Regions from separate parts of the Martelella endophytica genome, predicted to be linked through region 2. Evidence: predicted binding sites of a transcription regulator. Region 2 holds the regulator's gene; the other holds the start of a gene.

Region 1 (4,783 bases), 1.9 Mb from region 2:
ACCATTCCTCGGCGAGAGTTCGCAATCATTGGCAACGAAGGGGCCCGCCGACTGCTTGCGCAGCGCCTGCTCGACAACGGGGTGACGCCCGCCCTCGATCTTGAAGGCGGTGGTTTCGTCCACCATCGGCCGGCAATAGGCCTCGGCCTCTGCAATCACCGCGAAGGCGGCGGAGACGTCGAGCACCGAAAGTGCCAGCGCCCCGGTCTTCAGGCGCTCGGCCTCGCCAACCACATGGGCGCGCATCGCCTCGAACGCCTCGAGTTCGATGGCGAGCGCCTCGCCGGCGGCATTGGCGATGCGGCTTTCGAGATCGGCGAGCTCGGCGGTGGTGAAACGCATCGCGTTCGCCATGGTCTGCCGGTGGATGAACTTGGCCTTGGCCGCATCGCTGCCGGTCAGCGCCTGGGCATTGCCGCTGGTCACTTCGATGAAATAGCCGAGCACGTTATTGTGCTTGATCTTCAGGCCCTTGACGCCGGTCTCTTCCGCATATTGCGCCTGCAGCCCGGCAATCACCCGCCGCGATGTATCGCGCAGTCCCCTCGCCTCGTCGAGCCCGTCATGCGCGCCTTCACGCACGAAGCCGCCATCGCGCTTCAGCAGCGGCAAGTCGTCGGCAAGCGTTTCGGCCAGCCGCGTTTCGAGATCGCCGGGCAGATCGCGGAGCGCCGCCAGCGCACCGGCGAGCTCCCCCGGCAGTTCGGCGCCGGTGAGCGCATCGCCGATGGCGCGGGCCACTTCGAGACCGCGCAGGATGGCACCAAGATCGCGCGGGCCGCCGCGATCGAGCGCAAGCCGCGACAGCGCCCGCGGCATGTCCGGCAGCTCCTTCAGATAGGCACGCACGCCATCCTGTCGCGATGCGTCATCGAGGAAGAAGGCGACCGAATCGAGCCGCGCATGGATCGCGTCGGGTTCGGTCAGCGGCGACATCAGCCGTTCGCCCAGAAGCCGGGCGCCACCGCTGGTGACTGTGCGGTCAATGGCCTTCAGCAGCGAGCCGTCACGACCGCCCGCCATGGTGCGCACCAGTTCGAGATTGGCGCGCGTGGCCGGATCGATGAACATCCGCGAGGCCGAGCCGTCCTGCTCGGGAATGCCAAGCGGCGGCCGCTCGTTGATCTGGGTCTTTTCGACATAGGCAACGGCAGCCGCGGCAGCCGAAAGCTCGGGACGGGAAAAACGGCCGAAGCCATCGAGCGTCGCCACGCCGAAGAAACGGGCAAGCCGGTCCGTTGCCGTGGCGCTGTCGAACAGCACCGCAGGCTGTGGCGAGACGACACGGCCGAGCAGGTCGAAGACCGGCCGCAGCTTCTCCTCGGAAAACAGTGTGTCGGCGACGATCAGCTCGCGCGGCTCGACACGCATGATGTCGGCCGCCAGCCGCGCCTCGGTGGTGGCGGAAACGCGGAAGATGCCGGTCGAGATGTCGATCCAGGCGAGACCATAGGAGGCCTCCCCCTCGCCGCGGATGCGCGACAACGCCATCAGGAAATTGCTTTCGCCGGGCGCCAGAAGCTTCTCTTCCGTCAGCGTACCCGCTGTCACCAGACGGGTGACATCGCGACGCACCACCGACTTGCCACCGCGCTTCTTCGCCTCCGCCGGGTCCTCGGTCTGCTCGCAGACCGCGACCCGAAAGCCGAGCGCAATCAGCTTCTGCAGGTAGTCATCGGCGGCATGCACCGGCACGCCGCACATCGGAATGTCGCGGCCGAGATGCTGGCCGCGCTTGGTGAGGGTGATGGACAACGCCCGCGAGGCCTGTTCGGCGTCGTCAAAGAACAGCTCGTAGAAATCGCCCATGCGGTAGAACAGCAGGAGATCCGGGTTTGCCGCCTTGATCTCGATATACTGCTCCATCATCGGCGTTGCCGATGCGCGGCTATCCTCGGAAATCAGTTCTTCGGTCGGGATACGATCTGCCACGGTCACTTGCTGCGCTCGCAATGAAGGGATGTTTTCCTTTCATCTGTCACGATTTGCCGGCCGCCGGAAGAGCGCAACGCGAGAAAGCTGGGCAAAACGTGGATGTGCGCGGATGCCGCGCAAACGCCGCCACACATGACGCCGACCAGCGGTCGGCTCAGCTCGCGAAACGGCCTGCGTCGGCACCGTAATAATTGATGTAGCGATCGGAGATCGATGCTATCGGCAGCACCACCAGCACGTCGGTGGTGTTGAAGGCATGGTCGACGACGGCGCCATCGCCGATCATCGCGCCGAGGCGCAGATAGCCTTTCACCAGTGGCGGCAGCGCCGTCAGCGCGCGGCGTCCCGAAACCTCTTCCGCCGGCAGCATGTTCATGTCCACGGCAAGCTCCGGCCGGGCCGAAACCGCCCAGTCGCCGGTGGCACGGGCATTGTGGTAGAGGAAGGAGAGCGCCGTGGCGTGGGCCGCCGGATCGGTTCCGTGAAACGAGGCGCAGCCGAACATCACGCCGATATTGTGCTTCAGCGCATAGGCCCAGTTGCCCTGCCAGAGCAGCTCGACCGTGCGCTTGGAGCGATAGTCGGGCAGAACGCAGGAGCGGCCGAGCTCCATGAAGCGGATATCCGGATGGCGGGCGACCAGCGCCTCGGTCAGGTATTCGGAATCGGAATAAAATCCGCCGTGCTGCATCGCCACGTCCTGGCGGAGCAGGCGGTAGGTGGCGACGATCTGGTCCTCCGGATCGCCGTCGATATTGCGGTCAAGCACCAGAAGGTGGTCGCAGATGTCGTCCCACTTGTCGAAATCGCGCTTGCGCAGCATGGCTTCGGCCGGAAGCTGCGCCTGCATCTCCTCGACGAACACGCGGTAGCGCACAGCCTGCGCCGCATCGATCTCGCTGTCGGTCAGCGCGATCCGCGTTTCCAGGCTGCCGATCCTGCCGAGCACACCATCGGTGGGGACGCTTGCGGGCGCCGTGCCCATGCGGTCCCCAGGCTGAAGGTAGTCAAGCGCGTCCATCGTCATGATATGATCCGGATCGTTTGTCTTGGATGTCATAAAGCATTTAACTGCGACAGGTTCGTGACAGCCGCATCCCGCTTCCTCAGGTTGTCTCGGGCGGCGCAAAGCTCCTTGGCTACATATCCACCATTGCGCCACTTGCAACTGCGGACAACCGCTCTAAGAAAAAGTCTAGTACAAGCAAAAGGGGTCGTCCAGATTCTTTTGAAAATCAGGATGATATGTTCCCGACAACATTTCATGTAAATATCTGATTTGCCGTTGCAATCATGCGGTTTTTGATCGGCGGATCAACGCTTGTCGGTGTCGGCCTGTCTGGCCGGGAACAGGAACTCCTGCACGAAGATCAGCACGGCGCCAACGGTGATATAGCTATCGGCAAGGTTGAAAATCGGGAAGGTCCAGTTGCCGACGTGGAATCGGATATAGTCGACGACTTCGCCGTAAATGAAGTGGTCGATGATGTTGCCGAAGGCGCCTGCCACCACGAGCGCAAAGCCGAAATGGGCAAAGACTTGGCCCGGCGCGGTGCGCCGCCAGAGCCAGAGCACGACCGCGACAATCACAAGCCTGAGGCCGACCAGCCCCCAGCCGTTGGTGTCGGACAGCATCGAGAAGGCGATACCGGGATTGTAGGTCTTGTAGAGCCCGAGGAAGGGAATCACATCGATGGGCTGCTGCAGCGGCAGGTAGATCTCGACCGCATACTTGACGGCGGCATCGAGAAGTACGGCAACGATCACGAAAAGGACGGCCGGAAACGGACGCGAAAGCGGCGAAGTCATCGGCCGGAGGCCTCCCTGTCATCAAGCGCCAGCAGGTGGCGGCGCGCCTCGTAGAGCATTACGGCGGTAGCGACCGCGAGATTGAGCGAATCGGCCCTGCCCTGCTGGGGAATGCGTGCCAGCCGGTCGGCGCCTTCGGCGAGTTCCGGTGGCAGGCCCTGCTGTTCGTTGCCCATCAGCAGAACCGTCGGGCGCTTCGCATAGTCGATGGTGCGGTAGTCGACCGAGCCCGCGAGATGGGTCGCGACGATTTCGGCGCCGCTCTTCTTCGCCCAGGCCAGGAAGTCCCTCGGATCGGCCCGCGAAACCGGGATCGCGAACACCGAACCCATCGTCGCCCGCACGGTCTCGATCGAAAACGGATCTGTCGTCTCGCCGACCAGGATCACGCCGGCGGCACCGGCGGCATCCGCCGTGCGGATGATCGTGCCGAGATTGCCGGGATCGCGGACGCGGTCGAGCGCGATATAGGTCTCGTCCTTTGCCGGAGCGATATCGGCAAGCGGCCGGTAGCGGCTCGCAAACACGCCAACGACCATCTGCGGATTGTCGCGCCGGGTGATCGCCCCCAGAACCTTTTCCGAGACCTCCAGCACCAGCCCGCCGGAGGCGACGGTCTTGGCCGCCGCCTTCTCCACAGGCGGCTTGCCCTTGGCGGCCTTGGCGTAGATCAGCGTGCGGATCGACCAGCCGAGTTCCAGCGCGTCGATGACGAGCTTGAGCCCTTCGGCCAGAAACGTGCCGCTTTCCTCGCGGTGCTTTTTCTGGCCGAGCGCCCTGATATCCTTGATGATCGGGTTGGAGAGGCTGGTGACCTCCTTGACCGTGCCGACGCGCGGCGCGCGTTCCTTGTCGAAGCTCATTGTGGCAACCACCGCGCATAAAGTGATGTCGAAAGCGCCCTGCCCGGCTCGGTCCCGGAAAGGCCGCCCTCGCGGATGACGAGTTCGCCCGATTCGACCACGCCGCCGAAGCCGCGCATGGTCTCCATCATCAGTTCATGAACCGAATAGAAGCTGGCGCGGATCGAATAGGCGGT
Region 2 (4,783 bases):
CGCCGAGCGCCAGCGCGTCGCGGATGGCATCGGCCGAAAGCGCCTTCACCTTCGCCTTGGTCAGGAGCCCCGCCATGTCGAGCGAGGCGAGAATGCCGGCATCGAAGGTGTCGCCGGCACCGACCGTGTCGACCACCTCGACCTTTTCGCTCGGCACTTCCACCTTTTCCGTCGCGGTATACCCGATCGCGCTTTCGCCACCGCGGGTGATGACGACGAGGCTGGCGCCGGCCGCAATCCAGTGGCGGGCCTTGTCGTCGAGCGAGCCTTCAAGGCCGAACCAGTCGAGATCCTCGTCGGAGAACTTGATGATGTCGGACTTTGCCGCCATCCGCTCGATGCGGGCGCGATGCTTGTCGGCGTCGGTGATGAAGGTCGGGCGGATGTTCGGGTCGAGCGAGATCACCCGGTGATCCGCCTCGCGCATCAAAAGCGCCTCGTAGGTGGAGCCGCAGGGCTCGGGAATGAGGCTGATCGCGCCGAAATGCATGGCCTTGCAGTCGTCGCCGAGCGTCGGCAGGTCGGCCTCGGTGATCATCCGGCCGGCGGTGTTTTCGTCATAGAAGGCATAGCTCGCCGAACCGTTGACGAGCTTGACGAAGGCAAGCGTCGTCGGACGGTCGGAGACTGCCGCATAGCTGTAGTCGACCTTGGAGGCATCGAGCTTCTCGCGGATGATGTCGCCCATCAGGTCGGAGGAGATGCCGGAGAAGAAGCCGGTCGGCCGCCCGAGCCGGGCAAGCGCGACCGCCGTGTTGCAGACGGCGCCACCGGCATAGGGGGCAAAGGCAGGCTCCCCGGCCTTGCTTTCGCGGGGCAACATGTCGATCAGCGATTCGCCGCAGCACACAATCATTCTTCTCTCCCGGTCTTTTGTCTGTTGCTGTTATACGAGCAGTTCTTCCAGGCCGCCACGGGCCCGCGACCATTCCATCGGCCTGTCGAGGAATTCGGCGACGCTGTCGAGCGTCTTCGGGTCAGAGCGCTGCTCCTCGCGCGCAACCGCCAGAACCTCTTTCCAGGTGGCGATGTAATGGAGGTCGACGCCGCCTTCGGTGAAGCGCTTCTCGGCCTGTTCGAAGATATCGTAGTAGAACAGCGCCAGCCCATGCTCGACGACGCCGCCGGCCTCGCGCACGGCGTTGATGAAGTGGAACATCGAGCCGCCGGCCGTCGTCAGATCCTCGACCATCAGCACCCGGGCGCCCTTGGGCAGCGTGCCCTCGATCTGGGCGTTGCGGCCGTAGCCCTTCGGCTTCTTGCGCACGTAGATCATCGGTAGTTCCAGCCGGTCGGCCAGAAGGGCGGCGAAGGGAATACCCGCCGTCTCGCCACCGGCAACGCAATCGAAGCGCTCGAAACCGGCTTGCTTCAGCACGGTTGCCGCCGCGAAATCCATCAGCGTGGAGCGCACGCGCGGATAGGAGAGCAGCTTGCGGCAATCGATATAGACTGGGCTGACGAGACCGGAGGAGAGCTTGTAGGGCTCGTCGGGGGCGAAATGCACCGCCTCGATTTCCCACAGCATCCGGGCCATCAATTCACCCATCACCGCCGGGTCGGCAAAACTCGCTCTTGTCATTTCGGTCCCTTTCATCTCGCCCGGCTTCGCGCGCCGGCTGCGGGAGGAGCAACCGGGGAAGGCTTCGGGTGGCGCCGCGCGGCGGCTTCGGTTCTGTCCGTGCCCTTTTCAGGCGGAAAAATCAATCGCCCGATACGGAAAGAGCGGTCAACCGCCCGCTCCGGCGCCCCGAAGATAACGAAACATTGGGCCGCCGCAATGACGGAAACCATCTTCGCAGAAGGAATTGCGTTTCATTGCCCTCCTCCTTGAGGAGGTGCTATCGCATATGGCTTCACCGCAAAGCCTCAAGTCTTCTCGCCCCGGAGGGGAGAGATGTCGCGACAGCGACAGTGAGGGGGGACGTTATCCAAGCTGACGTCCTCAAGAACGGACATGCTGCTTCACCCTCACTGCCCCTTTCGGGGCATCTCTCCCGCAAGCGGGAGAGAGTATATGGAGCGAGATCCAAGGCCATCTGAGATAGCCCTCCCTTGAGGGGCGAAGATCGGTTGGGGGCGATGCGCTAGCCCTCAGACTTCCATCGCATAACCCGCGCCGCGCACGGTGCGGATGACGTCGGGCATCTGGGAGAAGTTCAGCGCCTTGCGCAGCCGGCCGACATGGACGTCGACCGTGCGTTCGTCGACATAGATGTCGTGGCCCCAGACGCCATCGAGAAGCTGAGCGCGGGAGAAGACGCGGCCGGGCGAACTCATCAGGAATTCGAGCAGGCGGAACTCGGTCGGGCCGAGGCGGACCTCACGGCTCTTGCGGTGGACGCGGTGGGTCTCCCGGTCGAGCTCGATATCGCCGCATTTGAGCACGGTGGAAAGCACTTCCGGCCGGGCCCTGCGCAGGATCGCCCTGACACGGGCCATCAGTTCCGGTGTCGAGAACGGTTTCACCACATAATCGTCGGCGCCGATGGCAAGGCCCCTCACCCGCTCGCTTTCCTCGCCGCGCGCGGTCAGCATGATGATCGGCAGACGTTCGGTCTCGGGACGCATCCTCAGGCGCCGGCAGAGCTCGATGCCGGAGACGCCGGGCAGCATCCAGTCGAGCAGCAGCAGGTCGGGCACCCATTCCTGCAGGCGGATTTCGGCCTCGTCCCCGCGCAGGATGGTCTCGACCTCATAGCCTTCGGCTTCCAGATTGTATCGCAGCAGAACGCTCAGGGCCTCTTCGTCTTCAACGACGGCAATCTTCGGCACCATGGATCTCAAACTCCGTTATCGTGGCTTGTCGTTCAGGTATCACTGGAGCCGACGGCCGCGGTATTGTCGTCCTTCGGACGCTCTCCCTGCGGCTGGGCGCCGGTGGCGATGTAGTAGATCATCTCGGCAATGTTGGTCGCATGGTCGCCGATACGCTCGATGTTCTTGGCGCAGAACAGAAGATGCGTGCAGGTGGTGATGTTGCGCGGATCTTCCATCATGTAGGTCAGAAGCTCGCGGAACAGCGAGGTGTAGATCGCGTCGATCTCCTCGTCGCGCTCGCGGATCGAATTGGCCTTGTCGGCCTGGCGCGAATTGTAGGCGTCGAGCACTTCCTTGAGCTGCAGCAGCGCCAGTTCGGACAGATGCTCGATGCCGTGGGCGAGCTTGCGCGGCACGCCGGTGCCCTGCACCGAGATCACCCGCTTGGCGGTGTTCTTGGCCATGTCGCCGACGCGCTCGAGATCGGCGGCGATGCGGATCGCGCCCATGATTTCGCGCAGGTCCGAGGCGACCGGCTGGCGTCTTGCGATGATCACCACCGCCTTGTCGCCGATCTCGCGCTCGGCCTCGTCGAGAACCAGGTCGTCGGAAATCACCTTCTGGGCAAGGGCGCTGTCGGTGTTGACCAGCGCCTCGACCGATTCGCTCACCATCTCCTCGGCAAGTCCGCCCATTTCCGAAATGCGGCGCTGCAGGTATTTCAGCTCTTCATCAAAGGCTGTCAGAATATGCGAAGGGGCCATTGTCGTTCCTTCCCTCAGTAAATGCAGGCGCTCAACCGAAGCGTCCCATGATGTAATCCTGGGTGCGGCTGTCGGCCGGATTGGTGAAGATCGTGTCGGTGTCGTTTTCCTCGACCATATGGCCGAGATGGAACATGGCCGTGCGCTCGGAAACGCGGGCGGCCTGCTGCATCGAGTGGGTCACCATCACGATCGTGTAGTTCTGCTTCAACTCGCTGATCAGCTCCTCGACGCGCGCCGTGGCGATCGGGTCGAGCGCCGAGCAGGGTTCGTCCATCAGGATCACCTCCGGGCTGACGGCGATGGCGCGGGCGATGCAGAGCCGCTGCTGTTGACCGCCGGAGAGGCTGGTGCCGGGCTCGTGCAAGCGATCCTTGACCTCGTTGAAGAGCCCCGCCTTCTGCAGGCTGGTCTCGACGATCTGGTCGAAATCGGCGCGGTGGCGAGCCAGTCCGTGGATGCGCGGGCCGTAAGCGACGTTCTCGTAGATCGACTTCGGAAACGGGTTCGGGTTCTGGAACACCATGCCGACACGGGCGCGCAGCTCCACGACGTCGATGCCGGACTTGTAGATGTCCTCGCCATCGAGCGTGATCTCGCCGGTGACGCGGCAGTTGTCGATGGTGTCGTTCATCCGGTTCAGCGTGCGCAGGAAGGTCGACTTGCCGCAGCCGGACGGGCCGATCAGCGCGGTGACGGCGTTTTCGCGGATATTGAGGTCGACATCGAACAGGGCGCGCTTCTCGCCGTAGTAAACGGAGACCTTGCTGCCGGCCATCTTGTGGGTATTAGCGTTCATTTTGTCGTTCAAAGCCTTTTTCGCGTCGGGTCCGGTCATCGCATTCATGGTTTTCTCCTACCACCGTCGCTCGAAGCGACGCCGAAGGATCACGGCCGTCAGGTTCATCAGGATCAGGAACACCAGCAGCACGATGATGGCGGCGGAGGTGCGCTCGACGAAGGCGCGTTCCGCCTCGCCGGCCCACATGTAGATCTGCACCGGCAGCGCGGTTGCCGGATCGAGCGGGGTTGCCGGATAGTCGGCAACGAAGGCGACCATGCCGATCAAGAGCAGCGGCGCGGTCTCGCCGAGCGCGCGGGCAAGGCCGATGATCGTGCCGGTGAGGATGCCGGGCATGGCAAGCGGCAGCACGTGGTGGAACACCGCCTGCATCTTCGAGGCGCCGACGCCGAGTGCCGCCGAACGGATCGAGGGCGGTACCGCCTTCAGCGCCGCGCGGGTGGCGATGATGATCGTC

The links. Region 2 encodes PhoB, which activates phosphate uptake and scavenging genes when phosphate is short. Its sites were predicted from a motif close to TGTCATNNANCTGTCAT; they were not measured.
Region 1: olsB (l-ornithine N(alpha)-acyltransferase) is a predicted target of PhoB. The motif match lies at 3,009-3,025, and genes of this name have one in related genera.

What each region holds. Positions count from the first base shown of each region.
Region 1 is NZ_CP010803.1:4,225,384-4,230,166, forward strand. It holds gene mutS (DNA mismatch repair protein MutS) at 1-1,932, opposite strand, end outside; gene olsB (l-ornithine N(alpha)-acyltransferase) at 2,090-2,956, opposite strand; gene lspA (signal peptidase II) at 3,250-3,744, opposite strand; gene TM49_RS19565 (TrmH family RNA methyltransferase) at 3,741-4,607, opposite strand; gene TM49_RS19570 (RsmD family RNA methyltransferase) at 4,604-4,783, opposite strand, start outside.
Region 2 is NZ_CP010803.1:1,298,935-1,303,717, reverse strand. It holds gene TM49_RS05945 (carbohydrate kinase family protein) at 1-856, opposite strand, end outside; gene TM49_RS05940 (orotate phosphoribosyltransferase) at 887-1,582, opposite strand; gene phoB (phosphate regulon transcriptional regulator PhoB) at 2,095-2,778, opposite strand; gene phoU (phosphate signaling complex protein PhoU) at 2,811-3,524, opposite strand; gene pstB (phosphate ABC transporter ATP-binding protein PstB) at 3,556-4,371, opposite strand; gene pstA (phosphate ABC transporter permease PstA) at 4,381-4,783, opposite strand, start outside.